Regions from separate parts of the Ruegeria sp. H9 genome, predicted to be linked through region 2. Evidence: riboswitches for the same ligand, from Rfam matches in the RefSeq annotation. Region 2 holds a riboswitch; each other region holds the start of a gene.
What was found. Region 2 has a riboswitch for cobalamin ahead of ACR0CZ_RS02615 (DUF1636 family protein). Riboswitches for the same ligand answer to the same signal wherever they lie in the genome.
Positions count from the first base shown of each region.

Region 1: another riboswitch for cobalamin. It lies ahead of ACR0CZ_RS08120 (DUF1636 family protein); the one in region 2 lies ahead of ACR0CZ_RS02615 (DUF1636 family protein).
Region 3: another riboswitch for cobalamin. It lies ahead of ACR0CZ_RS04815 (energy-coupling factor ABC transporter permease); the one in region 2 lies ahead of ACR0CZ_RS02615 (DUF1636 family protein).
Region 4: another riboswitch for cobalamin. It lies ahead of ACR0CZ_RS03550 (hypothetical protein); the one in region 2 lies ahead of ACR0CZ_RS02615 (DUF1636 family protein).

Region 1 is NZ_JBQFNX010000001.1:1,683,885-1,691,063, forward strand. Features, by position in the region: gene cobN (cobaltochelatase subunit CobN) at 1-3,233, opposite strand, end outside; gene cobW (cobalamin biosynthesis protein CobW) at 3,239-4,294, opposite strand; gene ACR0CZ_RS08120 (DUF1636 family protein) at 4,291-4,671, opposite strand; cobalamin riboswitch at 4,757-4,963, opposite strand; gene ACR0CZ_RS08125 (NAD(P)-dependent oxidoreductase) at 5,069-6,055, shown strand; gene ACR0CZ_RS08130 (glycosyltransferase family 2 protein) at 6,170-7,177, shown strand; gene ACR0CZ_RS08135 (class I SAM-dependent methyltransferase) at 7,170-7,179, shown strand, end outside.
Region 2 is NZ_JBQFNX010000001.1:586,502-593,680, reverse strand. Features, by position in the region: gene ACR0CZ_RS02630 (adenylate/guanylate cyclase domain-containing protein) at 1-448, shown strand, start outside; gene ACR0CZ_RS02625 (peroxidase family protein) at 445-2,106, opposite strand; gene ACR0CZ_RS02620 (catalase family protein) at 2,125-3,192, opposite strand; cobalamin riboswitch at 3,451-3,658, shown strand; gene ACR0CZ_RS02615 (DUF1636 family protein) at 3,761-4,117, shown strand; gene ACR0CZ_RS02610 (ABC transporter ATP-binding protein) at 4,114-4,899, shown strand; gene ACR0CZ_RS02605 (ABC transporter substrate-binding protein) at 4,918-5,865, shown strand; gene ACR0CZ_RS02600 (iron ABC transporter permease) at 5,867-6,880, shown strand; gene ACR0CZ_RS02595 (LysR substrate-binding domain-containing protein) at 6,935-7,179, opposite strand, start outside.
Region 3 is NZ_JBQFNX010000001.1:1,026,544-1,033,722, forward strand. Features, by position in the region: gene ACR0CZ_RS04800 (heavy metal translocating P-type ATPase) at 1-1,799, opposite strand, end outside; gene ACR0CZ_RS04805 (hypothetical protein) at 1,959-2,258, shown strand; gene ACR0CZ_RS04810 (L,D-transpeptidase) at 2,300-2,962, opposite strand; cobalamin riboswitch at 3,178-3,390, shown strand; gene ACR0CZ_RS04815 (energy-coupling factor ABC transporter permease) at 3,467-4,150, shown strand; gene ACR0CZ_RS04820 (transglutaminase-like cysteine peptidase) at 4,256-4,879, opposite strand; gene ACR0CZ_RS04825 (AMP-binding protein) at 5,384-6,805, opposite strand; gene ACR0CZ_RS04830 (hypothetical protein) at 6,798-7,179, opposite strand, start outside.
Region 4 is NZ_JBQFNX010000001.1:773,593-780,771, forward strand. Features, by position in the region: gene ACR0CZ_RS03535 (YbaB/EbfC family nucleoid-associated protein) at 1-145, opposite strand, end outside; gene ACR0CZ_RS03540 (DNA polymerase III subunit gamma/tau) at 381-2,141, opposite strand; gene ACR0CZ_RS03545 (phosphatase domain-containing protein) at 2,314-2,814, shown strand; gene ACR0CZ_RS03550 (hypothetical protein) at 2,819-3,226, opposite strand; cobalamin riboswitch at 3,318-3,538, opposite strand; gene ACR0CZ_RS03555 (serine aminopeptidase domain-containing protein) at 3,660-4,517, shown strand; gene rsgA (ribosome small subunit-dependent GTPase A) at 4,554-5,582, opposite strand; RNA gene ffs (signal recognition particle sRNA small type) at 5,742-5,840, opposite strand; gene ACR0CZ_RS03570 (bifunctional 2',3'-cyclic-nucleotide 2'-phosphodiesterase/3'-nucleotidase) at 5,879-7,179, opposite strand, start outside.

The DNA of each region.
Region 1 (7,179 bases), 1.1 Mb from region 2:
TCCAGCAGTGCACGGAACCGATCCTGCATGGCCTGATGTGCTTGCGGGTTTGCCTGTTGCAGGAAGGCGTCGACCTCTTCATTGCCCAGCGTGGCGTTGTGGTACAGATCGAACAGATGCGGTGCGACTGTGCCGGACAGATGCGCGAAAGATGCCATATGATCCAGCGTCGCCGCGATTTCAGCGGCGCCCCGGAACCCGTGCCGCTGCATTCCGGCAATCCAGCCCGGGTTGGCGGCGCGGGCATAGACGACGCGGCTGATTTCCTCGGGCAGGGTGCGGGCGCGCGGGTTGTCCGGGTTGGTATTGTCCAGATGATAGAGCTGTGCGGTACCGCCGGTGATTTTCTTGGCGGCGGCAAATCCGGCCTCGTGCGTTGCATAATCATTGGCCAGCAGCAAGTCCGTCTCGGTCAGGTCCTGTAGGTGCACAAAGCTGTCGGCGTTGGCGACGCGTTGCGAGATACCGTCCTTATCCTGCGCGATGTGTTCACCTTCCAAAGCGAAGGAACTGGCGTCCAGCCAAGCCTCACCCGCCTGCACGCGTGCCTCATCCGTATAGGTTTCGGACAGATGAGTCATGTTCAGACCATAGCTGCCGGGGGCTGGCCCATAGACCCGCGCCGCAGGCTCCTGACCGGCGTAAGGATTCCAATCGGGTGCTTCATCTCGTTTGGTCAATGCGCGGACAGCCTGACCGTACAGCGCGGAAAGCGTCGGGAACACGTCCCGGAAAAGACCTGAGACGCGCAATGTTACGTCCAGTCGCGGGCGGCTGAGATCGGTGATCGGCAACACTTCGATGCCCGAGACCCGCTCAGACCCTTTATCCCAAACCGGCTTCACCCCCAGCAGGTGCAGCGCCAGGGCGAATTCCTCGCCCGCTGTGCGCATAGTGGCCGAACCCCATAGATCGACGATCAAGCCCTTGGGGTAGTCGCCTTCTTCTTGCAGGTGCCGCCGAACCAGTTCCTCAGCGAGCTTGACGCCTTGTGTATAGGCCGCGCGCGTGGGAACCGAGCGCGGGTCGGTCGTGAAAAGATTCCGCCCGGTCGGCAATACATCCGTACGTCCGCGATAGGGGGATCCGGACGGCCCGGCCTCGATCCGTTTGCCCGCTAAAGCGTCAATCAGGGCAGAGCGTTCAGCTTGGGCTGAGGGGGCAGCGTCGAAATTACCCGTCACATCGGGGACGCGCCCAAAGATATGCAGCCCATCTCCGAATTGGCTTTCCTTGATGTCGCAGACAAATCGGTCAATGCGCGTGATCGCCTCGGCGGTACAGGTGGCCTGATCGAGGCCAAGATCGCTTTCCAGCCCGATCGCCTGCGCCTCGTCCCGGATATCTTCCTGCAGGCGATCGCGGCGTTTGGGGTCTAGCCCGTCCGCGTTCGAGAACTCGTCCAACAGCGATTCCAGCCGCACCATGCGATCTGGTGTGCCGCTTTCCTTCATCGGGGGTGGGATATGGCCCAACGTAACCGCCCCGATCCGACGCTTGGCCTGCGCGGCCTCGCCGGGGTCGTTGACTATGAAGGGGTAGATCACCGGCAGATCGCCGATTAACGCCTCGGGCCAACATTCGTTGCACAAGGCGACTGATTTTCCCGGCAACCATTCCAGCGTGCCATGTGCGCCGATATGGATCAGCGCATCCGCGACCAATCCTTTGCGCAGCCACAAGTAAAAGGCGACGTAGGCGTGGCGCGGTGTGCGCGACAGATCGTGATAGTCGTCATCGCGCAGTTCGGGTGTGCCGCGCTCGGGCTGCAGCGCGATCAGAGCCTTTCCGCGACGCAGTGCCGTGAAATGGAACGCGCCATTTGTGAAAGCAGGGTCGTCTTCGGGAGTGCCCCAAACCTTATTGAGATCGGCGCGGAGTGTTTCCGGCAGCGCCGCCAGCGCCGCCTGATAATCCTCTAGCGGCCATGAAATCCGGGCATCAAGAAGAGTTTCAGCAATCGGTTCGGTAGGCGCGGTGTCATACCCTTCGCCTTGCAGATCGAGCAACATTGCCTCAGCCGAGGCCAGCGCATCCAGACCCACTGCATGTGCCATCTGCCAGTCTTTGCCGGGATAGGTCGATAGTACCAGCGCCGGAACCTGCTCCGCTTTGGGTTTGTCGTGAAGGTTCAGCCAGCCGGAGACGCGGTTGATGATGGCTTCGATCCGTTCGGGTTCAGCCCGATGAGCGAAGCGAGAATACTCGAGATGCGGGTCGCGTTTGCCCGGCTCTTTGAAGGATACGATGCCCGCGTTGATCCGCCCGTCCACTTCCGGAAGGACCACATGCATGGCAAGATCAGCTGGTGAAAGGCCACGTTCCGCTTCGGCCCACGCTTTGCGGCGTGAGGTGGCCAGCGCCACCTGAAAGACCGGCACCTCTGCCACATCGAGAGGTGAGGTGCCTGATGCGCCCTTGCCTGAGAATGAGGTGGCGTTGACGATTGCCGAAGGCTTCAGCGCTACAATAGTCTCGCGCAGCCAATCGGCGGCATTTGGTGCTTTGAGCGACGGGGCAAACAGGCCGACGGCCTCAAAACCTCGCGCGCGCAAGCTGCGGATCAGCGCTGCGATTGGGGCTGTGTCCGCCGAGGTCAGATAAGCACGATAGAAGGTTACGATGATACGTTTCGCATCACCGGGCAGAGCGTTTTCTGCAGGGATCACGCCGTGATCTGGGCACCAGGCACCGCATTCGGGGATGGTCTTGGCGCCCATGACCGGACCTGCATACAACCCCGCAGCCAGTGCCATCTGCGCCAGAGCGGCCTGCGCCGCGACCTCACCGCCGGTGTCGCACAGATGCGCCAGCCGCCGCAGGGTCGAGACAGGCAGGGTAGAGTAATCATCCAGCCGCGTATCCTCGCGACCGTCTGCGGGCAGTACGGCCAGTGCAATCCCTTTGGCCTGCGCCAGCGCCAGAACCTGCTGCAAGCCGTACGCCCAATAGGGCACTCCACCGATCAGACGGATCAGGATGCCCTTTGCGCCCTCCAGTGTCTGCTCGACATATGTGTCGACTGAGAGGGGATGCTTCAGCGCCGTCAGATTGGCCAGCCGCATCGTTGGCATGCGTCCTTCAGGCCCACCTCCACGATGCCATCCCGCCGCGAAAGCGCCAAGGTCACTGTCGGAAAAGGACAGCACCACCAGGTCCGCCGGGCTCTGACCCAGATCGGTCGGGGTCTCGGTTTCTTCGAGCCCATGGCTTTCGCGGAAGACGACGTGCATAAGTCTTACTCGGCAGCCTCGGTTACACCCACGAGGATATCGCGGATCTCGGCCTCTTTGATATCGTCATGCTCGGCAATGACCACAAGGCGCGAGCGACGGTCTTCGCCGGGCTCCCACAGGCGGTCATATTGGTGACGCACGCGCGCACCGACGGCCTGAACCAGTAGGCGCATGGGCTTGCCCTGAACGGCGGCATAGCCTTTGACGCGCAGGATATTCAACTCGTTGGCCAATCGTTCAATCTTGGCGACCAGATCAATCGGATCGGTTTGCTCGGGCAGTTCAACGATGATGCTTTCGAAATCGTCATGCTCGTGATCGTGATGGCCGTCGTGATGGCTGGGACGCGCGTCCATGTCATCCTCGGCCGCGGCTTCTAGACCCAGCACGACGCGGACGTCCACGGCACCCTCGGCCACTTCGACCACGGGCATGGGGCGGGGCGCTTCGGCGGCGATGATCTCTTTCGCTTTCGCAACGCCTTCCGGGCCAGCCAGATCGGGCTTGGTCAGCAGAATGATGTCGGCGCAGGAAATCTGATCCTCGAACACCTCGGACAAGGGAGTTTCATGATCAATCGAGTCATCTGCCATGCGTTGCGCATCCACCGCCTCGACATTCGGAGCGAACCGACCAGCGGCCACGGCCTCGGCATCGGCCAGAGCAATCACGCCATCGACGGTGATTTTCGAGCGGATATCGGGCCAGTCGAACGCCTTCAGCAGCGGTTTTGGCAGGGCAAGACCGGAGGTTTCGATCAGGATGTGATCGGGGCGCGGCTCTAGTGCCATCAGGGCTTCAATGGTCGGGATGAAATCATCGGCCACGGTGCAGCAGATGCAACCATTGGCCAGTTCCATGATGTTTTCTGCGGGGCAATCAGGAATGGCGCAGGACTTCAGGATATCGCCATCGACGCCGACATCGCCGAATTCGTTGACGACCACCGCCAGACGCTTGCCCTGCGGGTTCTGCATCAGGTGTCTCACCAAAGTGGTTTTGCCCGAGCCCAAAAAGCCGGTGATCACAGTGACGGGGAGTTTCTCGAGATTGCTCATTTCAGGGCTCCAATCGGGGGAATGCGGGCCGCACAGTTTTTGCGGAAATGTTCGGGACGTTCGCGCCATTTGACCAAACCGTCCTCGGTGGCGAGGTATTTGGCTGCGCCTTCGACGATGGTTTCAACATGGTCGATCTCGTTCAGATGCTCATACACGAAAGTCCAGCGATCCGGTCCTCCGCGTAGCACGATCGAGCAGCCTTCATCGCAATTCGACAGGCATTCCACAGCTTTCAAGGTAATGCCTTCGGGCAGGCCCGCCTGTTCAAGCGCCTTGTGCAGCAACGTGCCGGGGCGCTGGGCGTCATCCTCGACAGGCAGCCCGCGACGGCAGGTAGTGCAAACCAGCAGTTCGACCGGTGCGGTCTCGGTCATGTCTCTCATCCCCCCAAATCCTCTTCGTGGGGGACGGGGTTTCATGCGGGCCGATCACAGCCCCACACCGGAACACCCCGTCCGGTTTCATCTTCGGGCGTTGGCAGGTCTCCCGGCTTGCGGATGTCAGAGGAGGCCTCTGTCGGATGTCCCGCCTTCCCGGCCATACTGCCAGTGGCTTTGGGCACCCTCTCCGGTCACGGTCGCGGGGGCGGCTGCGTTTGACGGCAAAAACCGCTGACGCATTCCCTTTTCATCTGCTCTCGCAGACACCAACGAAAGGGACATGCGGCAGGGCAGGGTTGCTTGTCAAGCGAGTCGCGCCGATCCGTGAAAAAGCGGATAAAAAGCGACCTGTCGGAGTCGCTGGGCGGCATGATACTTCTGCAACGACGTGCTGGCATGGCAGCAAGATGCGAACAGGAGGATACCGCGCATGAAAGTAGGGTTTATCGGGCTGGGGAATGTAGGGGGCAAGCTATCTGGATCGCTGCTACGAAACGGTATCGATCTGACGGTTCATGACCTGAACCCGGATCTGGTGACCGAATTCGTCGCCAAGGGTGCCAAAGCCGCCAAAAGCCCGGCGCAACTGATGCGCGATTGCGATGCTGTTATAACCTGTTTGCCTTCTCCTGCGGCCTCGGATGCGGTGATGCAGGAAATGTTGCCAGAGGTCGGCCCTGGCAAAATCTGGATGGAAATGTCGACCACTGACGAAGCCGAAGTCAAACGCCTTGGCGCAATGGTCATCGAACGAGGCGGCGCAGCGGTGGATTGCCCGGTTTCCGGCGGATGTCACCGGGCAGCGACGGGTAATATCTCGATCTTCGCAGGCTGTGATCGTGAGACTTTTGAACGTATCCTGCCATTCCTGACCACCATGGGGCGGCGCATTTTGCACACGGGCGATCTGGGCTCGGCCTCTGTTCTGAAGGTGTTGACCAATTATCTGGCTACCGCCAACCTGATCACCTGCGCCGAGGCATTGGTGACAGCCAAGGCCGCCGGTATGGACCTTGGAACCACCTATGAAGCGATCAAGATATCGTCAGGCACATCCTTCGTGCACGAGACCGAAAGTCAGGTCATCCTGAACGGCTCGCGCGATATTTCCTTCACCATGGATCTGGTGAAAAAAGATATCGGTCTGTTTCAGGAGGTCGCCGACCGTGCCGGAGTTCCTCTGGAGATAAACCCATTGATGATCAAGATTTTCGAAGATGGCATCGCGCGATATGGTGAGCGTGAACTGTCCCCGAACATCATCAGGCGGCTAGAGGACGCGACCGGACTGGAGATCCAGGCGCCAGGGTTCCCAACCGAGATGCTGGACGACGAGCCAGAAGAACCGGGTTATGAGGTGATCCCGCAGAATCGGTAGATCGATTAATCGGCAAGCATTGCGGCTGTCTGGCGACCTGGTTGGACAAAATTCTGGTGCTATTCTAAATAGGTCGACAGGAGTCCGACACCGGCACAGGCAAGAGAACAACTTATGACGAATGAGACCTTTCTCATCGTAACAACGATGAAAAACGAAGGGCCTTTCATGATCGATTGGGTGGCCTACAACCACGCAATCGGCTTTGATGACATTCTGATTTATACCAATGATTGCGCTGATGGTACCGATGCCATGGGCGAACGGTTGCAAGCGCTTGGCTGGGCTCACCACCAACGAAACAGACTGGGTCCGCGCGCCGCGCCGCAGGTTCGTGCATTTTCGCTTGCGCGGAGTCACCCAAGCTATCTGTCATCGGATTGGATTCTCAGTTTGGATGTGGACGAGTATATCAATATCCGTTTGCCCAATAGTGATATAAGAAGCCTCGTTGAGGCCAGCGGCGTGGCGGACGCGATCTCGATCTGCTGGCGCATGTTCGGAAACGCGGGTCAGAACGATTTCGTTGATCGACCCGTACCTGAGACTTTCTTTCTGGCCGCCACCGAAGACGGCTATCCGCATCATCGGACCAAAGGGTTCAAAACGCTGTTCCGCAACAACGGAAAATTCAGCCGTTTTCGCGCCCATCGTCCCAGGATCAATCCAGAAGATGCACCGAACCCTGACACGCCATACGAAGGCGTGTTGTGGCGGGATTCGGGCGGGAACCTGTACCCAGCAGACCAAGTGAAATGGAAAGCATGGCGTGGTTTCAGCCATAAATTCGCGCGCATTCATCATTATGCTGTGCGCAGCACTGATAGCTTTTTGGTCAAGCGCGACCGTGGGCGCACCAATCATGTGGGGCAGGATCAAGGGCTCAAATACTGGCTCATGATGAACCACAATGATGTTGAGGATCGCTCAATTCTGGAACACATGCCGGCTATGCACGACATCAAAGCTGAGATGATGGCAGATCCGCTATTGGCAGACCTTCATCATAAAGCATGTGAGTGGCACAGGTCGAAAGCCGAAGAATTGAGAGCCAGACCGGATTGGGTTGATCTGGTTGAAGCGTTGCAAAATTCCTCAACCGGAGAAGACGTCTATGGGTGAAG
Region 2 (7,179 bases):
GGCCCATCTTGCCGGGGCTGCCATCAGAACCGGCGAGGCCACAGAGGGCGTGGCCATGCTGCAGGCCGCTTGGGGAAGGATGCACGCAACGGGTGCCGAGGCGGCTGGCGTGCTCGTCAACACCGAGCTCGCACGGGGCTATCTTGCTCTGGGTGAGATTCAGAAAGGGTTGGATGCGGTGGAGGCTGGCCTGACATGTGCAGAAAACACTGACGAGCGGAACTATGAGGCTGAAATCCACCGGATCAAGGCAGCCCTTCTACTGGAACAAGGTGCTCCGTTCGACGCGGCTGAGGCGGCTTTGCGTGAAGCTATAGCCGTGGCGAATGATCAGGGCGCGGCGCTGTATGAATTGCGCGCGCTGAGTGATCTTGCCTGCATCCGGCCAGCCGATACGGAAGTTGCCGCGCGGATTACTGAGCTGGAAGAGCGCGCGGTCGCGTCTTAGGTCCCGCCGGGACGTCGACCTAAAGTGCAGTCTTCGGGTTGCAGGTCCAAGCCAACAAAACGCGCCACCTGCGAGAATGACGAAGTTTTCTTCAGCAACTGAAAACCTTTCTCTGAAAAAGTCTCAGCCGAGTACAAATTTTTGGATACCATCGGGTTGTTCATAAGCTGCGTGATCGCGTCATACGCCACCATCGATGTCATCAGATCGCCCATGATCACATCGCCCTTGTGCTGTTCCGCAAAGAGACCAGGGAACAACTCGACCCTATTGACGTCGCAATAGAGCCGGCTCAGGTCGGCAATCAATTCTTCCGCAAACGGCTGATCACCAATCATCTCAGTAAAGCTTGAATGCGGTTTGCGGCAGAAATGATGACGATAAGTGTTCAGCGACGGAAGACGCGCCTTACGCGTCAGGGCAATCGTAGCTTCGACAGGGGCAGGAGCACCGGGCGCAGGCCTTTGGAACAGGAAATCGGGCGTGTTGCGCAGCGACATGCGGGCCGCAGGTTGGCGCGACAATGATCGGATCATTTCCGCCAAGCCTGTTTGTTCGACCAGTCGTGGATTGAATCTGAACCCCTCCGGGCCAACCTGTGCGCCGTCGATTATAAATCGCTCGGGGATCATCGAATGCCAGCGGTAGAGCAAATTGAACTCAATCGCGATCTGGTTGGAATGATGCCACGGTTGCCAGCGATTGACGCCAACGGGTAGTTTGAAAGGCATATTGGCGATGTGGGCGATGTAGTCCTCAAGCACAAGCTTGATCAGCAATGCGATCAAGGTGCAGCGTGTAGTCTGGAACACACGCTCTTTATCCCAGCCTGATATGCCGCGCTTTTCGCGCCACAACAGATCGGCAAAGGTGTTATGGGCGCGCAACATCAGTGTATTGATCGTGATATAGCCTATCGTACCATTGCCATTATCGAGCCCGGTTGCATGAAAATCGAGCAGTAGCTGGTCGATTGCGTGATCGCTGAGACCCGGATGCGCCCGTTTCACCGCATTCCACAGCTTGCAGGGATCGTGCAACGGCTTTCCGCAATTCTCGCCAGTGGCGAGACTGCCATCAAAAGGGGGTGCTAGCTTAACACCACCGGATTGGTTTTTTTGAAACAGCTTCGGAGCCCACATCTCGCCCTGTGTATCCAGACGAAAGGCCAGCCGGTGGGTTAGTTCATTGGTATCGGGATCGCGTTCGCGCAGCATGTCGGTCTGAAAATCGTTCAGCCCGTAGATTTGGCACAGATCGACTTCGTGGTTCGAATCCGTCTGATCAACCGGTCCTTTCGCCCCAAAGGTGCGAAGGAAACTGTCGGTAAACCATTGTGCGGCCGAGATAAACAATAGTGTCGATCCTTGCGGGCACATCAAGGTAAGCGGGCTGCCATCCATTTGTGTCCGTCGGCGAAAGAGATCAGCAACTTCGCTTTCCGACGGCAGGACGGGTGAGAGGTCTTCTGGCGTCGTATGCCGACCGATCCAGCGATGGGAAAACACGCCGGGCCATGTCGTGTAGTCTGTGCCCATTGTATAGGGCCGCGGTCGGTGGATCTTCGCGGCGTTTGCAAGCCTGATCGCGGCCAAATAACTCGTAACGGGTGGGGAGATCTTGAATCCGAGTTTGATCAGATCATCAACGTCCAGCATCAATACATCTCCGTTTGGTCATCGGTTCGGGAACCGGGCGCGGGCCAGGCTAAGATAGGTTCTGAGCCGGATCGCATTAATCGGTCCTAAAGGTTCGTGATCTGCCGTGACACGCCAGGGCGAGAAGCTCATCGCGTCGCCATTCTGCGGATCAAATTCTGCACCTTTGGGAATCGTGATATCCGCCACGGGCGTGACGGTATGATGGTACGGATCAAGAGGTGCATCTGGTTGCGGATCGCATGCCCACCGGATGCGATTGTCTAGCACATCGAACTCGTCGGCCGGGCGCGGGGGCTCAATCACACACAGCTCGAAGTGATTATCTCCATCGGCCACGTCTTGCCGCAAACACTGACCGATCCCATCTGGGTCGTCTAACGGATGTGCCGGAACTTTTGGTTTAGCGCTGCGGGCCAGGTATCGGACTGTTAGATCGGGGCCCAGCCGATACGGTGTTGTCGACCAGAAATGGACCTCAAAAGGCGAGTGCATATAGTTCGAGGCGAAATCACTCGCGACGCGAAACTGACGCTTGCCTTCACGAGTGAGGAAGGCGCGAAATCCTGCGCGCAGCCCTTTGGTGATCAACCTAAGGCTCCATTTTCGTCGCCCTTTGATCGCGTGCTGGACCGCTTGTAATGTGGCGACAAGTCTGCCCAATCGCTCATATTCATCGGGGACGTAGCTGGGAAACACATCCTGATCGACCAATACAAAATCGAACTCGTCGCTGAGTTGTGTGGTCCCCAGATGCGCAAGTGCTTCGGCGTCGATCAGCTTGGGGCCAGGCACGTCAAAAAGCTTGATCGCCATCCCGTGGGCATCCGATTTCCGGTCATCCAGATGCGCGCCGTTGGAAAAGCGAAGTGCGGCTGAATAGGCAGCGGGCTGTTCAAACAGGCCGTGACGGAACTGTTCTGGTAGATCGTTTCTGACGGTGAATGTTGCAGCCACGCACCCGTGACTGCGCCCATGCTGAGCCCTTAAGCGATGGCCTTTCCACCGTGCAACGGCCTCGAGATTGTGGTCAATGACATCATCAACAATATCCGGCGGCAATGCGTTTTGCGAAACATGTGTCAAAGAACCGTCTCCTTGGATAAACCCAGGCAATGATCAAACAGGGGCAAGGCGCTGACAAAGCTAAACCTCTAAATTTGTTCAGCTTACCTCAGATTGTCTAATTTCCAAACACACCAACTATGGACAGCCGTGGCCAGACAAATTCGGCGCGCAGCCCTACCCATTCGGTTGGTGCTTCGGACACGTGGTTGCCGGCGCTCGATCCTCGACCAGAGTTGGGCGCCTTCGACTTTATCATTGACGTGTCCGGTGTTCTCGGGCACTCAATCGATTGATGGTTCCCGGTGGTGTTGCCGCGGGATGAAAAGGGAATACGGTGAGGTTTGCCAAAAGGTGCCAATTCCGTAACTGCCCCCGCAACTGTAAGCGGTGAGCAAGGTCAAACAGCCACTGGTCCACAGGGTCGGGAAGGTTGGCCGAGCGCGGACCCGCAAGTCAGGAGACCTGCCATCAGATGTTTAACCAACCCGGGGCGGGGCGTCCTGGAAGGAGGCTTTGATGGCGCGTCAATCGCGTGTTTACATTGTCGGCAGCTTCCGCATGCGCTTGGAAACAAGTGGAGTGGACCATGCCAGATACGCCTGATCATTTCATTCTAGTCTGCGAAAGCTGCACTGAAGGGCTGCCCCTTGATGAAATTTGCGATGCGTTGACTGGGAAATTACCTCGCAGTTTTGCGATCCGCGCGTCGTCTTGCATGGCAGGCTGCGATAGTCCCAGAACGGTTGGGTTCCAGGCCGTAGGAAAGGCGCAATACCTTTTTGGTGGCATTCAGACCGCGGATGAGGTGCAGGCGCTGGCTGAGTTTGCAGCGCAGTATCGTGAAAGCCCGGATGGCTGGACAAATGCCACTGATCGCCCGCAGGCGTTGTCCAATAAAACCCTCTCGCGCATGCCGCGGATCGAACAGGGGGCATCGCAATGACGTTGCCACCCTTTCTGATTGCCGAAAACCTTGAGTATTATGCCCTTAACGGAGATGTCCTGTTGCAGGGCGTCTCGTTCGAGTTGGACGAGGGTTCCATTCTAGCCATCGCCGGCCCGAACGGGGCGGGGAAAACGACGCTTCTCAATCTGTTGTGCGGCGCTGAGCCGCTGGCACTTGGCGATGTTCGGATCAAAGGACGCAGTCTGAAACAGCTCACGGCCAAAGAGCGTGCGCGCATGATTGCAGTGGTAGGTCAGCAGGAACTGCCCGATGGACGCTTGGCGTTACGCGATTATGTTGCGCTGGGGCAAATACCCATCCGTGCGGACCGCTCTGCCGAAGGCCACGCGCAAGAGCTGGACCGGATTTTAGACCTGACCGGTCTCGCCAATCTCGCGGACAAGCGCATGGCCCAACTGTCCGGAGGCGAACGTCAGCGTGCCCATATCGCGCGTGCTTTGGCGCAGAACCCTTCGTTGCTGTTTCTGGACGAACCGACCAACCATCTGGATCCTGATGCAAAAGGGCGGATGCTGTCTTTGGTCGCCGAGCTTGGGATCACCGTGGTCATGATCGTACACGATCTTGTCATGATCCCCGAATTCGCCACACACGTGGCGCTGATGAAATCGACCCGCATGATCGAGTTTGGGTCGGTGGACAAGGTGCTGACACCCGAAAGAGTCCGCGAAACTTTTGGCGTTGATTTCCTCTGCTTTCTCCACGAAGGCCGCGTGATCCCGGCGCTTGATATTCGAAGAACTACAGTCTCAACTTAGTCGAAGGAACACACTGAGATGAAATACATCTGGCCCGTGGCGTTGGCCACCGCCATGGCAAGCGGTGCTGCTGCGCAAGAAGTCACCGTAGACAACTGCGGCGAACCGCTGGTTTTTAATACCGCGCCCGAGCGCCTGGTTGTGCATGACATGAACATGACCGATATGGCCTTTGCATTGGGTCTGCAGGACAAGATCGTCGGCCTGACCGGCATCACCGGCTGGTACAAGACCAGCCCTGATTTTGATGCCCTGCGTGGCGACATCCCCGAGCTTGCGCCAAAATATCCGACCGTCGAAAATTTGGTGGCGGTTGAACCCGACCTGTTCTTTGCCGGTTGGTACTATGGCATGAAGCCGGGTGGTGATGTGACCCCAGATACATTGGAACCGTTCGGAATCAAGACCATGGTTCTAACCGAAAGCTGCGTCCATCTGGACAAGGATCGCCCCGAAGCCAGCATGGATCTTCTATTTGGCGATGTGTTGCGCTTGGGCAAGGTGATGCAAGTCGAAGACAAGGCCGAGGCTTTGGTCTCGGGCTGGAAAGAGCAGCTGGCAGCGATCGAAGCCAAGACTGCTGAACTGCCCAGGCCCCGCGTCTTTCTTCTGGATGGTCCTGCAGATGCTCCGTTTACCGCCGGTAAATTCGCGATTCCCGATGCGATGATCACAGCCGCCGGTGGTGAAAACGTCACTCATGACATGGACACGAGCTGGGGCCGCACTTCGTGGGAGGCCGTTGCCGCATCGAACCCGGAATTCCTGGTTTTGTTGGATTATCAGACCGGCAATGGCGCCGAGGACACCTTCAAGTTCCTGCAGGAACATCCCGTCATGTCCCAGACTGACGCCGTCAAGAACGAACGCTGGATCGGATTGCGCTACGAAGAGCTGACGCCGGGACCGGCAAATATCGAAGCGATCTCGAAGATGGCGCGCGCGATGCATCCGGGTCAGAGCTGATATGGGCCGATTGGGCCTGACATTGTTGCTGGGGGCGGTCGTTCTGACCGCCCTTTTGCTGATTTCCACGATCTACGGCACAACCTCGATTCCTTTGTCCGACACCTTCACCGCGATATTGCGCGGTACCGGGTTGCAGGACGGAGAGATGTCGCCGCTGCATAGGATCGTATTCGACCTGCGACTGCCCCGCGCGTTGTTTGCAGCCGTGATCGGTGCCGGGCTGGGCATCGTTGGCGTGGTGCTGCAAACGACCACACGTAATGACCTTGCCGATCCATTTCTGTTCGGCCTGTCCTCGGGCGCGGCAGCGGGGGCGGTGTTTGTAATTACCGTGACCGGAGATATTCTGGGTTTCTGGACTCTGCCTCTGGCTGCCTTTTGCGGCGGTCTTGTGGCGTCGGGCATCGTGCTGGCGCTGGTTCATGGGCTTCGCACCAGCGCACCGGAGAAGCTGATCCTTGCGGGTCTGGCTGTGTCGTTTTTGTTTTCGGCCATCACCAACTATCTGATCTTCGCCGGTGATAGCCGCGCCGCCCATTCTGTCATCTTCTGGATGCTGGGGGGGCTGGGCCTGGCCCGTTGGGAGACGTTCCCGCTGGTGTGCATCGGTCTGCTGCTGATCCTGTGCTATTCGCTTTATCGCAGCCGCTGGTTGGATGCGCTGCTGACCGGGGATTTGACTGCCGCTACTCTGGGTGTGCCGGTTCGGGGTCTGCGGTTCAGCATGTTTTTCACCGCAGCTTTGGCAACGGCCGTGTTTGTTTCCGTAGCCGGAGTGATTGGTTTTGTCGGTCTGATGGTGCCGCATATTGCACGCGGGATCGCAGGTCCCCTGCACAAAAACCTTCTACCTGCCGCCGCTATGGTTGGTGCTGCCTTGTTGACCGGCTCTGACATTCTCAGCAGGCTTCTGCTGGCTCCGCAAGAATTGCCGGTGGGGATCGTCACAACTTCAATCGGATCGGTGTTTGTGTTCTTGCTTTTATTCAGGACAGCGAGAAATCAACGGTAAGACCCTCGATCTTCGCTCCCAAGATATTTCGTTCTGATCAGATCTGAGCCGAGTTTAAACCTTTCCGTCAGCCGCTTGGCCGAGCCACTTGAACACAAGCTTGGCTCGGTCGGATGAGGTGTTGTGTAGTTTCACGTAGAAATCCAGTTGCGATGAGATGGTTTGCGGCAACAGTCTGACCAGTTTTCCGGATGCGGTCAGCTCCGAGGTCAGTCCCTCCCATCCCAGCACTGCGCCCATATCGTCCTGAGCGGCCTGAAGCGCAATCGTGTAATTGTTGACCCGATGCGCGGAATTCA
Region 3 (7,179 bases), 440 kb from region 2:
ATGATTGACTTCACGCCCTGCGCATGAAGCCGGGCTACGATGCTTCGGGCTTCGGGTCGAATGCGGTCCCGCAGCTCAAGCAAACCGGTTAACCCGTTCTCATCCCCGACAACAACAATTGTGCTTCCCGCGCTCTCGATTTGGTTGCGCAACTCGGCAGGGATGGACGCGCCAAAGCCTTTCTCGACAGCGAAGCGGTCAGAGCCAAGCCAGATATCTCCACGCTCGGTACGGCCTTCCAGACCACGACCGGGAACGGTTCGGATGTCTTCAGCCGCCGATATCGAAATGTCGGTCTGTTCTGCCCGGGTCAAAATGGCGCGGGCCAGCGGGTGTGAAGACCGAACCTCAAGGCTGGCAGCGTTCGCCAACAGCTCCTGCTCGGATGCGGCGCCCAGCGGATAGACATTGGCCACTTCAGGCTCGCCCATGGTGATCGTGCCTGTCTTGTCCATGGCCAGTGCGGTGGTACGCCCGGGGGCTTCGATATATGCGCCGCCCTTAATCAGAACCCCAGCCCGGGCCGAAGCGGTCAAAGCCGCAACGATTGAAACCGGTGTGGAAATGACGAGCGCACAGGGGCAGGCGATAACCAGCAGAACAAGTGCATTGTAAAACCAGAAGCCCCACGATGCGCCAAATGCAAGCGGTGGGATCAGGGCGATAGCCACTGCGACGACCATAACGATGGGCGTATAGATCCGCGCAAATTTTGTAACCCACTGCTCAACCGGCGCACGGCGAGCATGAGCATCACCGACCATCCGGATGATCTTGGCAAGCACGGTATCGGACGCTGTTTTCGTCGCACGTATTTTGAGGGTGCCTTCACCATTGATTGTGCCGGCATAGACCTCATCACCCAGCTCTTTAGGAATCAGCGCGCTTTCACCTGTGATTGGAGCCTGGTCAACGGCACCAGCCCCTTCGATGACTTCCCCGTCAAGTGGAATGCGATCCCCACCCCGAACGATGAAGCTGTCACCGACAAAGACATCCGCCGCCGGGACCGTTGCCTCAGAACCGTCAGCACGAACCAGCCGAACCGTCGGGGGGGCCAGATCAAGCAGTGCGGATACCGCGTTCCGAGCACGTCCGACACTCCAGCTTTCCAGATAAAGAGAGAGCGAAAAGAAAAATGCCACAGTTGCCGCTTCAAAAAACTCACCCAGAGCGATGGCACCAGCGACGGCAACAACCATCAAAAGGTTCATATCCGGCGAAAGTCGACGCGCCGAAGACCAGGCCTTAGGGGCCACCAGCCAGACGCCAAACAAGATCGCGACCGCGAACAAAGCTGCCTCGGCTAAAGGCATCGGAACCTCACCATGTCCCGAGAACAGCCCGAGCGCACCGCCCATGCCGGTTTCGAAAATGTGCCAGCCAAAACCTGCTGCCCAAAACCCTCCGCTAAGAGTGGTGAACCGCCGCTGACGTGCAATATGCGCCGCCTGGTCCTGGGCGGCATTTCCGTCATCCCATGGTTTGGCGGTCATACCAGTACTCGCAACCAGCAGCATGACATCTTCGTCAGATAACTTGGAAGCACTATCAAGAAGTGTCATCCGACCGTTGATCACATCAAATGCAAGATACTCTTCACCACCTGCTTTCGGGCCGACGACACGGTTCAGGATCGCCACCTCTTCGGCGCAATCAAGGCCAGAGACCTGAAAGCTTCTACCACCTTCAGGAATTGGACCGGCGGGGGCGATGTCGCCACACCCGCCACTACCGCATGCGTGGTGACCATGTTTGTTTTCGTGGCCATGGTCGTGGCTATGGGTATCGGATGACATGATTGGACCTCAAGAATCTCTATGGTCCTTTGTAAATAGTTCCTACAGTAACTAGAGCTTCAATACCTTTTATATTTTTTTCATCCGGGTTCTTTGCCTGCGATATTGTTAGTTCATTTCGTCTTGCGGGCCGGCCGTGTGGATGCAATCCAATTGCAGATGACGCAAAAAATTTGGAACAGATCAATGCAGAAACGGATCGCCATTACCATCACGTTAGTCTCGATTACGGCTGGTTGCTCAGCCCAGTTCACTGGGGCCAAAAGCAAAGCACTTGAACCAGGCAACGTGCCAGATTCGGTGGTAGCGCTGGCAGGGCCGGCGCAGGATTTGACCACGGCACGCCTTTTGCCAGAAGATAATTGCTTTTGGTATGAGCACAGCGGACCTGTCGAGACGACATTGGTACCATTGCGCGCGACGAATGGCGCTCCGATCTGCATTGCGCGCGACGCCTGATCGAAATGAGGGCAGCGACGTCCACCTACGCTGCCCAAAATTTATGAGCGGGCTGTGACGCTATCTTCGGCCGAGTATAGGAAAGCGGTCGAGCCGGTTTTCACGTTTGGGTAGAGGTCATTGATATGAGCCATGATCATTCGCACACATCCAGAACTTGCGCGACCGCCGATGCTTCTTGGCTCAGGCGTGCCGTGAATTCTGAGATATGTGTCTCGGTCTCCAACGTATAGATAAAGGGCACGAGAGCCGAGAGCATTATTCGGCCCGGGCTCCATGCCATTCCGGAATTCCGCGTATTCGGGGTTGCGCTCGATCATTGAAGCGGTTGGTGTCCAGTGTGGCCATTCGACCTTTCGGCGGATAACATAGGTGCCGGGCTCGTAAAGATTCCCACGCGCGATCGCTACGCCATAGCGCATTGCGGTCCCGTCTTCTTCGATATGATAGAGATAGCGCGCGACGGCATCCACATGGATGTCACCTGGAACCAAACCATCATTTGCCGCGACGCGTCTTGGTAAAAAACGGTCATGAACACCCCACGGATTTGAGGTCATTGGATCGTAACCAATTGGCGTGACCTGACTGTCCCAATAGGTCTTCTGCGATGCGGTTGGCCAGGTTTTGGCGATCAATGGACTGGCCGCAGACGCCGAGAACAGCGCTGTGGTGGATTGAATGAAATGGCGCCTTGTAAGCATAGGTCTCGTCCTGGTTCACAAGTTTAACGTATTTGGATCGCACTATCGCGAATTAATCCGAATCTTAAAGCCTCTAGCAGCTAGAGCTTCAAGAGGTTTCAGGTAACGCTTGGTTTACCCTGTCGATCAAGTGACCGGTTGCGTGAATCCTGCTTCGGTCGAGTTTACATTGGAATAGGTCGCAAAGACAATTGACACAGGCGAAGCCGCCATTGTAGCGGTGAATTGTTTTCGGTTCCTGATGGCTGAAGCCAAAAGGATTAAAAGGGAATACGGTTCGGTGTTTTCAATGGCGCCAATTCCGTAACTGCCCCCGCAACTGTGAGCGGAGAGCGATGCCAAGACACCACTGGTTCGTAATGGAACCGGGAAGGTTGGCGGAGCGAGCACCCGCGAGTCAGGAGACCTGCCGTAAAGCGCCGGGCTATGCCCAGACTGAACCTGTCGGCCTTACGGTCGATTCAACCTGACAAGCCGCCGGGTGAGGCGGTAGGGAGAAAGAACATGCATATCGAACCGGGCATCGTGAATGGTGCCAAAATCGCGCTTTCCTATGTTACCGCCGCAGGTGCGGCTACTTACGCAGCGAAAGAAACGTTTTCCACATTGCGAGCGAATGGACCTGCATCTTTTGTTATGCGCTCGGTGCTCGCCACTGTTGGGGTTTTCCTTTTCTTCGAAGTCCTGCCGCATTTCCCGGTTGGTGTCTCTGAAGTCCACTTCATCCTGGGGTCGACGCTGTTTCTGCTTCTCGGTGCTGCACCCGCGGCTTTTGGATTGGCAGCTGGTCTCCTGATTCAGGGTGTGTTTTTTGCCCCGTTCGATCTTCCGCAGTACTTCATCAACCTGACCACTCTGCTGGTGCCGCTATTTGCGCTACAAGCACTGGCCAGCCGCATCATCGCACCCGGCACAGCATATGTTGACCTCAAATATGGCCAAGCTCTTGCCCTAAGTGCGACGTATCAGGGAGGAGTAGTCGCATGGGTTGGGTTCTGGGCCTTCTACGGCCAGGGTTTCGGCGCAGAAACCATGGCGTCGGTTCTGTCCTTTGGCGGTGCTTATATGCTGGTAATTGTCATTGAGCCGATTGCTGATCTGGCAGTGCTTGCGGCAGCCAAGGCGATGCGCGGTTTGAACAGTACAGGTCTGGTGACTCCGCGTTTGTACAACGCTGCGAAAGCTTGACCAAAGTTTGAAGCGGTGTCCTAAACTTGGGTTGCCGCGAAACAACCAGTAGCCGCAGGACCAAAATTTTATTGTGGCGCGTCTCGAGGGCGCGCCACATTGTTTTTAGCCGCTAGAAACCTGTACCCAACGATCAGGGTGATTTGGGTCCTGTATTCGTAGGAAAAGATACCTCGTTTCCTTCCACGATTTGATCCTGTTGGTGACATTGTCCAGAATCAAATCGCCTTCACTCGAGCGATAAACTAAAACTGCATGGCCACTGCGATTGGTGTCTAAGACAGTTGCAATAAGTAGCTTCGTAGGATCCAAGCCGTTCTGCATTAGTTCAAACTTCTTTTGCAAAGCGAAATCTTCGCAATCCCCTGACCCCTGCATTGGTAGCGTCCAGTATTCCTTTGTCCCGTATTGGTTTTGATCCGAAACGGCGCGGATCCTCCGATTGACGCGCAAGTTAATCGCTTTAACGATCTGTTTCTCCTGCGCTTCTGGCAGACCAGAAGTACGAGTATTCGCGCACGCCCACGAATAATCTTTGCAGAGTGATTTGGCGCCCGATGGCGCCTGAACCTCTCTATCTAGTTTGATCCAGGGAAGCTCAGAAGCTTGCAATGAAGCGGCGGAGACAAGGTAGCTGCATATGATACAGGCCAACGATAGATAAACTGGTAACCGTTCCGAAAGTTTTTTCTGAGCGGAAGTAGGTTTTGTCATATCTGCTTTCCCCATACTCGTTTCTCCTGGGTATCTGAAGCTACCGAGCCAAGAGAACTCTATTTCAATCTTTTATGTTCATCGACGCATTACAACAGCTTATTCAATTTAAAATGCAGAGCAGCAAAATTCGCGAGCGCGCAGTTATTAGTCGTGATTGTGTGCGTGAGCTTAATTGAGATTCTTGCAGCAGCATAGAAGAAAGCCGGCTAGTAGTTCTGGGTTAGAAACGCTTGAGGTTTGGGACGGATTTGGATGACGCGTCAAGCCGAACATCTTTGTGCAATGACATGGGTATCAACCGTTCGCCGGGGCGCACCCTAACAGTGTATCTGCGATTATATGTTTCATGCGGCCAGATGTAACTGGCAATTGCAGATTTCCCCTGACCAAGGTGTGCAGGTTTTGATTGGAAATTCTAAAACAATGACTTCGTCGCTACACTCAGTCCTCTGTTAACGCGCACAGCGACGGGAGCGATGAGTTGGGCAGGCTCAGTGGCCTACGAGCCATATTGCGTCAGGTTTCTATTATGCGTGTAAGTTTCGTACGATCGACTTTGGAGGCATGACGCTTGTCCATAGGAATGTGCTTAATCGAAATCACATTTGGAACGTCAAAACCAAGCGCAGATTTAGTCCAATCGTCGATGTGATCCGCGGAACCTTGGACGCAAAGTGTGGGGCCTGCTTTGGTATTGACGAGCGCGCATCGATCTACACCTGGCCATCGCTGTGCCGCGACTTCGATAGCAAAGGGGAAGAGCGTACCTGAAAAGACTTCAATTTCGGACCCGACGCGCCCCCATAACCATAAACGCCCGTCATCATCCAGCGCGCCAGCGTCACCGGTCCGGTGCCAAATGACGTCACCTTCCTTGATTTTGTTGTTCTTTGAGTGGGTCGGGTTCAAATACCCGTCATTCACATGTGCGCCGGCGACCTGAATTTCATTGTCGCGGATGCGGAGCGTGATTTCGGGCACCGGGTATCCCACAAGAAGACCCCTTCCAACAGCCATGTCGCGGTGATCCTTCACCGTGATATCCGCGGCGTCAAGATGGGCAATCGGTTCAGCCTCGGTCGACCCATAGACGCACACAACTGACAGGCTGTGCCGGGTTCTCAACGCCTCGACAAGACTCGGAAACACCGGACCGCCGCCGGTAAACACCGTGTGCAACGGACCGGTATCGTCGGATTGAACCAGTTTTTCACATAGCGATGGTGGGATGAGGGCCCGGGTGATCTGTTGCGTTTGGAGCCAGCTTTCCAACTGCACAGTCGACAGGCGGTCCGGCTTGCTGAACCTCCAGTTGGGTAGAACACTTGTGCGCCCGGCCGCCAGATTGATCAGGGTGAACACCGGAAAGGCCACCAGATCGCGCTCGGCCTTGCGGCTGTCGAGGAGGGGTGCGATGGCATCGTACTGCGCCATCAAAAACGCGTGCGAGCGCGGAATGGCTTTGGGCTGGCCAGTTGTACCAGAGGTAAAGGAAATAAGGGCGATATCGTCCGGTTGTACCTTTTGCGCCACCGGGTTGCTACGGCTTTTACCAGGCGTCAGCAGGGGCAGGGCCCAGAGATCCGGAACCAGAAACTTCAGCAAAGAATACGCACCCGCTGCACAGAACGCTTTTGGCTTCGTTGTTCGGGCGGCGTGGCGCAGACCGGCCAGCCCTAAGGCTGGCTCTGGTAAGACAGCGGTTGCGCCAAGGGTCCAAAGCGCAGCCAGACTCGCATATAGGTCCGTGTTGACAGGCATGGCCAACAACACACGATCACCTGACCGGATACCCTTGTCCTGCCACCGACCTGCCAAGTGCTGAACGCGCGTGTGCAGGGTTTGAAAGGTGATCTCGCAGCCTTTGCCGTCCACTATGGCTGTCCGGTCAGGAACCCGTTTAACCGCTGCGGCGAATTGGGACAGCAGGTCAGCCATTCAGCTTCCGTCCAAGCAAAGTATAGCGCCGGAATATTGTCGCGCCTTCCGCTGCACTGCGCTCGGCGGAGGTGTTGTCATCATGGATCAGCGCATGAATGGCGGTTTCGTACCCCATCCTGAGCGCCGCCTTGTGAAACCGGTGAGCCAGATGCCGTCCGGCGCCCGGTTCGAGGCTTGCATAGGTCTTGAGGATTGCGGATGCCGGATTGGGGCCTTCGGCATAATTGGGAATGCCAAACAGAAACCCGGCCAATGTCCCGTCATGGCGGCGCGCAAAAAGGATCAGGTCGGGCTTCATCATCGGCACAACTGGCATATACATGGCCAGAAAATCTGCCTCGGCAATCGGTTTGTAGAACGCGTTGTTTGAG
Region 4 (7,179 bases), 190 kb from region 2:
TGGCCTTGACCAGCCCGGCACCGGATTCGCCGACAACCATGATGGTGTTCAGCTCTTCCTGCATGTCAGTCATCTTGGTCTGCAGATCCTGCGCGGATTTCATCATCTTGGCCATGTCACCCAGGCCGCCTAAACCTTTTAGCATCGGTAATCTCCTGTCACTCGATTTGTGGCCTAGATACGAAGCGTAACCGCGCGGCACAAGAGGTCAGGATACTCCCGCCCGTCGTCAAGGTCTTTGGCAAGACCTTTCCTCCCGTTGGGCCCGGCAGCGCGCAAGGCGGGCTGCCGGGCCCAAAGCCGCTCAGGGGTATCGGCGTCAGCCGATGGCCCGTGGCGGGTGCGGGAGCATTTGGTTGAGGTGCGCTTATGCTCGAAAGTCAGTCCTCTTCAAACGGGTCCCATTCGTCTTCGACCTCGGGCAGGGCTTCGGTTTCGACTTGAGCGGCGCGTTGTTCTGCGGTTTCGATGCTCTTGATCCGCGCTTTCGGGAAATGAGTCAGCACTGCTTGCACCAGAGGATGCTGTTCAGCCTCGGCCTTCAGTGCCAAGTCTGCAGCGTCCCGTACCTCGGCAATGGTCGGTGCGTTGCCCTCAGCGACAATAGAAACGGCCCACCGGTTGCCCGTCCAACGCTGCAGCGACGCGCCCAATCGTTGTGACAGGTCGGTCGGGGCGTTGTCGGTTGGGGCGAACTCGATCCTGCCCGGTTGGTAGGATACCAGACGCACGCCGTTTTCGACCTCGACCAACAACTTCACATCCCGGTTGGCTCGGATCAGTTCGACCACATGTTCAAATGTTGGATAGCGTGCCAGCGCTGCCTGCACATCCTGGGCCAGCGCGGCCGTTGGCCCGCCTGCGTTGCCGCCGATTCCCGATGCGGCATAGGCCGATCGGGCCACAGCCTGTGGCGCGGCAGGAGCATGTCCCGGCGCACCGATTCCCTTGCCGGGGCCACCATTGGGCGGCGGAGGCGTATCTTGCAGACGCTTGATCAGCTCCTCCGGGCTAGGCAAGTCGGCCACATGGGTCAGGCGGATCACGGCCATTTCCGCAGCCATCATTGCGTTGGGTGCGGCGGAAACTTCCTCGAGCGCTTTCAGCAGCATTTGCCACATGCGTGTAAGGACTCGCATGGGCAGAGCCTCGGCCATTTGTTGACCTCGGGCGCGTTCGTCGGGGGAAACGGTGGGATCTTCGGCGGCATCCGGGGTGATCTTGACCACCGAAACCCAATGCGTGATTTCAGCCAGATCGCGTAAGACGGCGAGTGGATCAGCCCCTTCGGCATATTGCCCGCTCAGCTCGGTCAACGCGCCTGCAGCATCGCCGCGCAGGATCATATCCATCAGATCCAGCACCCGGCCCCGATCGGCCAGCCCCAGCATCGCGCGCACCTGATCCGCGCTGGTTTCACCGGCCCCGTGCGAGATCGCCTGATCCAGCAGTGAGGTCGCATCGCGCGCCGATCCCTCGGCGGCCCGGGTGATCAACGATAACGCATCCTCGGCAATCTGTGCCCCTTCGGCACCTGCAATTTTGCGAAGCAGTCCGATCATATCCTCCGGCTCGATCCGGCGCAGATCAAAGCGCTGGCAACGGGACAAGACGGTCACCGGGACCTTGCGAATCTCGGTGGTGGCAAAGATGAACTTCACGTGTTCGGGGGGTTCTTCCAGCGTCTTGAGCAGCGCGTTGAAAGCGCTGGTCGACAGCATGTGAACCTCGTCGATGATATAGATCTTGTAGCGCGCGGATGCAGCGCGATAGCGGACGCTGTCGATGATCTCGCGGATGTCATTGACACCGGTGCGGCTGGCGGCGTCCATCTCCATCACATCGACATGGCGGCCCTCCATGATGGCTACGCAGTGTTCACATTGACCGCAGGGTTCGGTGGTAGGGCCGCCGCTGCCATCGGGACCGATGCAGTTCATACCCTTGGCTATGATCCGAGCGGTCGTCGTCTTGCCGGTACCGCGGATGCCGGTCATGATGAAGGCCTGCGCGATCCGGTCCGCCTCGAAGGCGTTTTTCAGAGTGCGCACCATGGCGTCCTGACCGACTAGATCGGCAAAGGTTTCGGGGCGGTATTTGCGGGCAAGAACCTGGTAGGCGGGGCTGGGCGTCTCGGTCATGTCTGCTCTGTCGGATTCGCGTTACGCCGCAGCGTAGAGGCCCCCGCCGCCCGCGTCCACAGCCGGCCGGGACGATTTTCATTTTGGAATGCGTGGGTATGCGGCTAAAATCCACTCTATTCTATTTACTGGACCAGTATGTTGTTGGGTGAAGTTTGTTTGGGGGGAGATTATGTCGCAACTGGTGGTTTATGCGTTGCAGGTTGGCGGAGGCACCTTGGCCTTGTCCTCGATGCCTGGGCGTGGAGGAACGTATACAGAAGACCTTGATCTTATCGCAGACTGGAAGCCGGGACTTGTGATCTCGATGACCACTGAGGTCGAGATGATTCAGGATGGTGCGCGGAATTTTGGCGCTGATATTCAGGGGCGTGCCAGCAGATGGGTGCATTTGCCGATCGAAGATTTTGGCACGCCACCCAAAGAGATTTTGGACCGCTGGCCCCGCGTTGGCGCGACCGCACGTCAGGCGTTGTCAGGTGGTGGCCGTGTGCTAGTGCATTGCCGTGGTGGCTGTGGCCGATCCGGGATGGTGGTTCTGCGTCTGATGGTTGAATGCGGTGAACGGCCTGAGGCGGCATTGAAGCGATTGCGTACGGTGCGTCCTTGCGCAGTCGAGACAAATGCCCAGATGCTTTGGGCCGTTGAACCGGCCCGTGTTCAAGCCGTTTGACGGCTTAGACACCAACATGTGGCGAGATTTCGCCACCGTTGTGCTGCACCAGAAGCGAAGCCTCAAGCATGGCGCAAGGAGGATTCCTTAGCAGGTGTGCGGGTAGGCTGCGGTACTCGGTTCCGAACATCATGTCTGCGTAGTCATCCAGCCGGCCGGTATCGATTTCAGGATCGGTTCCGCAGAATACACGTATCTGGTCGCATTGGGCGCGAAAGCGGGCGGTGCATCCTTCCGGGCAGTGCGACAGATCTATGGTGCCTTCAATCTCAAACTCAGATTTCGTGACCGGTTTTGTGGCGGACATGGCCTGCGTCAGAGCCCGCGCCATTTGCGCCAGTGCGGGGCAGGTTGCCCCAGTACGTTGGCACACGGTCGCCGCGAATTCGTGCGTTTTAGTCTTCCAGATCATCAATGCGCCCTCCGCGCGCAGGGCGAGGGCGTGGTACAGGTTGGTCCGTGCGGAGCACGATCAAACCCGTCCCGGACACCCCGCCCGAGTTTCGGTTCTACATCCGATGGCAGGTCTCCTGACTTGCGGGTCATCGCTTTGCCGACCTTCCCAGCCTTCGAGGCCAGTGGTATCTCGGCATTGCTCTCCGCTTACAGTTGCGGGGGCAGTCTCGGACTAGGTTCTTTCCGGATTTATCCGGGCAGAACCGCACCGTGTTCCCTTTTCATCCCGGCCCGATTGGGCGCGAGAACCATCGCGACATGGCTAGCGGCTGCGCCGTGCCCGAGTCAAGAAGATTGCGTCAGGCAAGTGACGTATGGTCCAGTCACGTCAACCTTGACTTGAGGCGCTTCGGGTGAACTGATCAGTTCAGTCGGTATTGGAGGGCACCATGTTGGACACGCAGCAGGCGGTTGTGACCGAGGATTTTCAAATCCCGTCCGGCCCGGCAATGTTGTCGGCGCGGCTTTACCGTCCGGTTGCCGACCCCGAAAAGGTGGTCGTCATAAACGGTGCGACTGGGGTGCCGAGGGATTACTATCAGTACTTCGCCCGATGGCTCGCCGAAGAACAGGGCATGGCCTGCCTGACTTACGATTACCGGGATTTTGGTCACTCTTTGGTGGGTTCGCAAAAGCGGTCAAATGTCACCATGGCCGATTGGGCGTTGATCGACATTCCATCCGCCCGGGCCGAGATGCGCCGACGGTTTCCGCAGGCCAAGCTATGGAGCATCGGTCATTCCTTGGGCGGAATGTTTGGCCCGATCCAACCCGATATCGATCAGATTGACAGGATGATCTGTGTCTGTTCGGGTCTGGTAACGCTGGCGGATCACCCTTGGCCTTATCGCGCTTTGGCGGCGTTGTTCTGGTTTGGTCACGCGCCGCTGGTGGTCAAGGCGCTTGGCTACCTGCCCGGACGGTTGGTCGGGTTTGGATCGGACCTGCCTGCCCAAGTCTATTGGCAATGGCGCAAATGGTGCACCGCCCCCAAAAGCTATGTGCCAGAGATCGGCACGACACTGCCCGTCGCCCGCTGGGAAGACTTGGGCAAACGTGTCGATCTGTTTACCTTCGCAGATGATGAAATGGTGCCGCCGGATGCTGTCTGGCGTCTTGCCGATCTCCATGGACCCAAAGCCGGGCGCCATCTGCTTGCACCAAGCGAATTCGGAGTATCCAAGATCGGCCATATCGGTGCATTCGCAAGACGGAATGCGGCAGTCTGGCCTAGGCTGATCGCCTGATAGCGCTGGGCACCGGTAGGCCGTTGCCCAGCTTCGTTATAGCCCTTTACGGGATTTTTTCTCGTGCATCACGCTGCGCACCATCTTGCCGAACGCCTTGTCGCGGGCGCGGGCCTGCGCCACCGAAGCGGAATTGTGTTGGTCTTCGCGCCGCAGCTTGCGCCAGCGGTCCAGCCGCGCGGGATCAAGCGTACCAGCGTCGATTGCCGCCTGCACCGCACATCCGGGCTCGGTCTCGTGCTGACAATCCGAGAAGCGGCAATTCAGGCTGAGGTTTGAGATGTCCGAGAACACCTCATCCAACCCCTCTTGCGCATCTAGCAGACGTAACGCGCGCATGCCGGGCGTATCGATCAGCCAACCGCCGTTGCGCATGCGATGCAAGGCGCGTGCAGTTGTTGTGTGCCTGCCGCGCGCATCATCTTCACGGATACCTGCGGTGGCCTGATCCTGCCCCGTCATCCCGTTGGCGAGCGTCGTTTTCCCAACGCCGGATGATCCAAGCAAGGCGCTGGTTTGTCCTTTCGGACACCACGACAGAACTTGTTCGAGATCGCCGTGATCCAGCGCGTTGACCGCAAGTACCGTCAGAAACGGGGCGAGCGATTGGGCTTGATCTACATAAAGGCTCGGATCATCGCACATGTCCGATTTGGTCAGAACGACCACCGGATAGCAGCCTGCCTGATGCGCCAGCGCAAGATACCGCTCCAATCGTGGCAGATTAAAATCGGCGTTGCAGGAACTGACGATGAACAGCACGTCTACATTTGCAGCGATCAACTGCGCTGCAGCTCCGGTACCTGCCGCTCGGCGTTGAAGCTGGCTTCGCCGGTCAAGCATACGGCGTATTCGTTTGTTTTCATCCACCAGAACCCAATCTCCGACGGCATATGCACCGGTTGATTGATCCGGAGATAACAAAGGCGATTCACCTTCAGGGCTCAGCCCGATCAGTCGATCCCGGTGTACTGCCGAGATGCGATACGGAAGAAGTGACGGATCAGCCGTATGCTGAGCCGCGAAATGAGAGGACCATCCGAGGTCCGATAAGGAAAGTAACATTGGTCTGCCTGTGATCAGAAACAGCAATCCTGTCGAATGGCAATCGCGCATCCGCCGGCGACGTGTTCAGGCAATCAGTTGATCGGAAAGGATCAGAACCGGTCTGCCCGAAGGGTTTTTGCTACAATCATAAACGCCCTCCTGCGGCTGATAGGTTCTAAGTGAGAGGTTGGACATCGACCCAAGCGGGGCTCGTTGTGGCTGCTTCCTTCCGGACCTGACCAGGTTGGCGAGGCGCTCGCCCGCGCCAACCTCTCAGAGCCGATATAGGTGCATCCCCTGAAAATGGCAACCCGTCAGAAGGTCAGATGAATACGCATGAAACCATCCGCATCGTCGGGCAGAATGCGTGGATGATACTCAGCAAGCTCTGCAACATGGTGTAGCGCGCGCGGCCCCGTTGTCAGGATCGCGCCCTGCCTTTGGTTTGGTACAAAAGAAAAGGGGCGCGGTGCATGCGCAAGTGGGTCGGCGGGCAGTGTGCCAGCGACGTATTTGCATAGAATATCCTGTATGCTGATCTGAGGCAGGTCAATCATACGGGCTTGTCGCGCAATTGGAAAATGACCACCGCCATTGGCGCGGTAGTTATTGGTGGCGACAAGGAAACTCTGGTCAGGCGCAATCGGCTGCCCATCGAATTCCAGGTTGCGTATGCGGGAAAATGCCGGATCAATCACTCGACCGAGCGTATCGAACCGCGCCGGTTGCGAAAGATCGATCTGGTAGGTGACGCCATGCAGGACATCGAAGTTGAAGCCCGTGCGCTGAGGATCGGCAAGATCGATCGGGGCGTCTGATCCAAGTTGATGGAACAGCCCGGCTGACATCTCAAGCCAGTCCCGAATCTGAGAACCTGAGGCCAGCACCGCGCGCAATTCATTAGGAAAGACACTGAGATCGGCGATATGTCGAACTGAAATCTCGCCTGAGGGGATATCCGTGTAGTACTTGCTTCCTGCGCGCCCGCCGAACTTTGCCGGGGCGGCTGACGATATGATAGGCAAATCTGCCCAGTCGGTATCGACCAAATGCGGGCGTAGGGCAGCGGCCTGAGCCGCCGCAACCAAGGCCAGACCGCGATCCGGTACGCAATATGTGAAGTAGCTGTGCAGCGTGTGTGGGATTGTGCCCACTGGCCTGGTCACCCTTTTGCGCGTCGCAGCGTGGCCGGTCGCAAACAGCTCTGTGATCCTTTGGCATTCGGGTATTTCGGTGCCCGATTGAGCGATTGCCCGCGCTTCGACATGGCTGCCTGTAATGCGCCAATCGCCGGTGGTATCTTTTTGCAGTGTCAGATCAATGATCCCAAGATGAGACCCGGCCCAACCCTGCATGACAACCGGCGTTCCATGGACAAGCCCCCGCGTACTGTCGACGAATGGATAACCATCATGCGCCTTTCCGGGCAGTGTCAGATGGGTGTGGCCTGCGACGACGGCATCAATCAGCGGCATCTCGGCCAGCGGGATGATCGCGTTTTCCATATCCGGCTCGGCCATTGCCGATCCCAGTCCGGTATGCGCAAGGGCGACAATCAGGTCGCAACCTTGCACGCTGAGATCTTCAGCAGCGCGCCGCGCAGCGGCCAGAATGT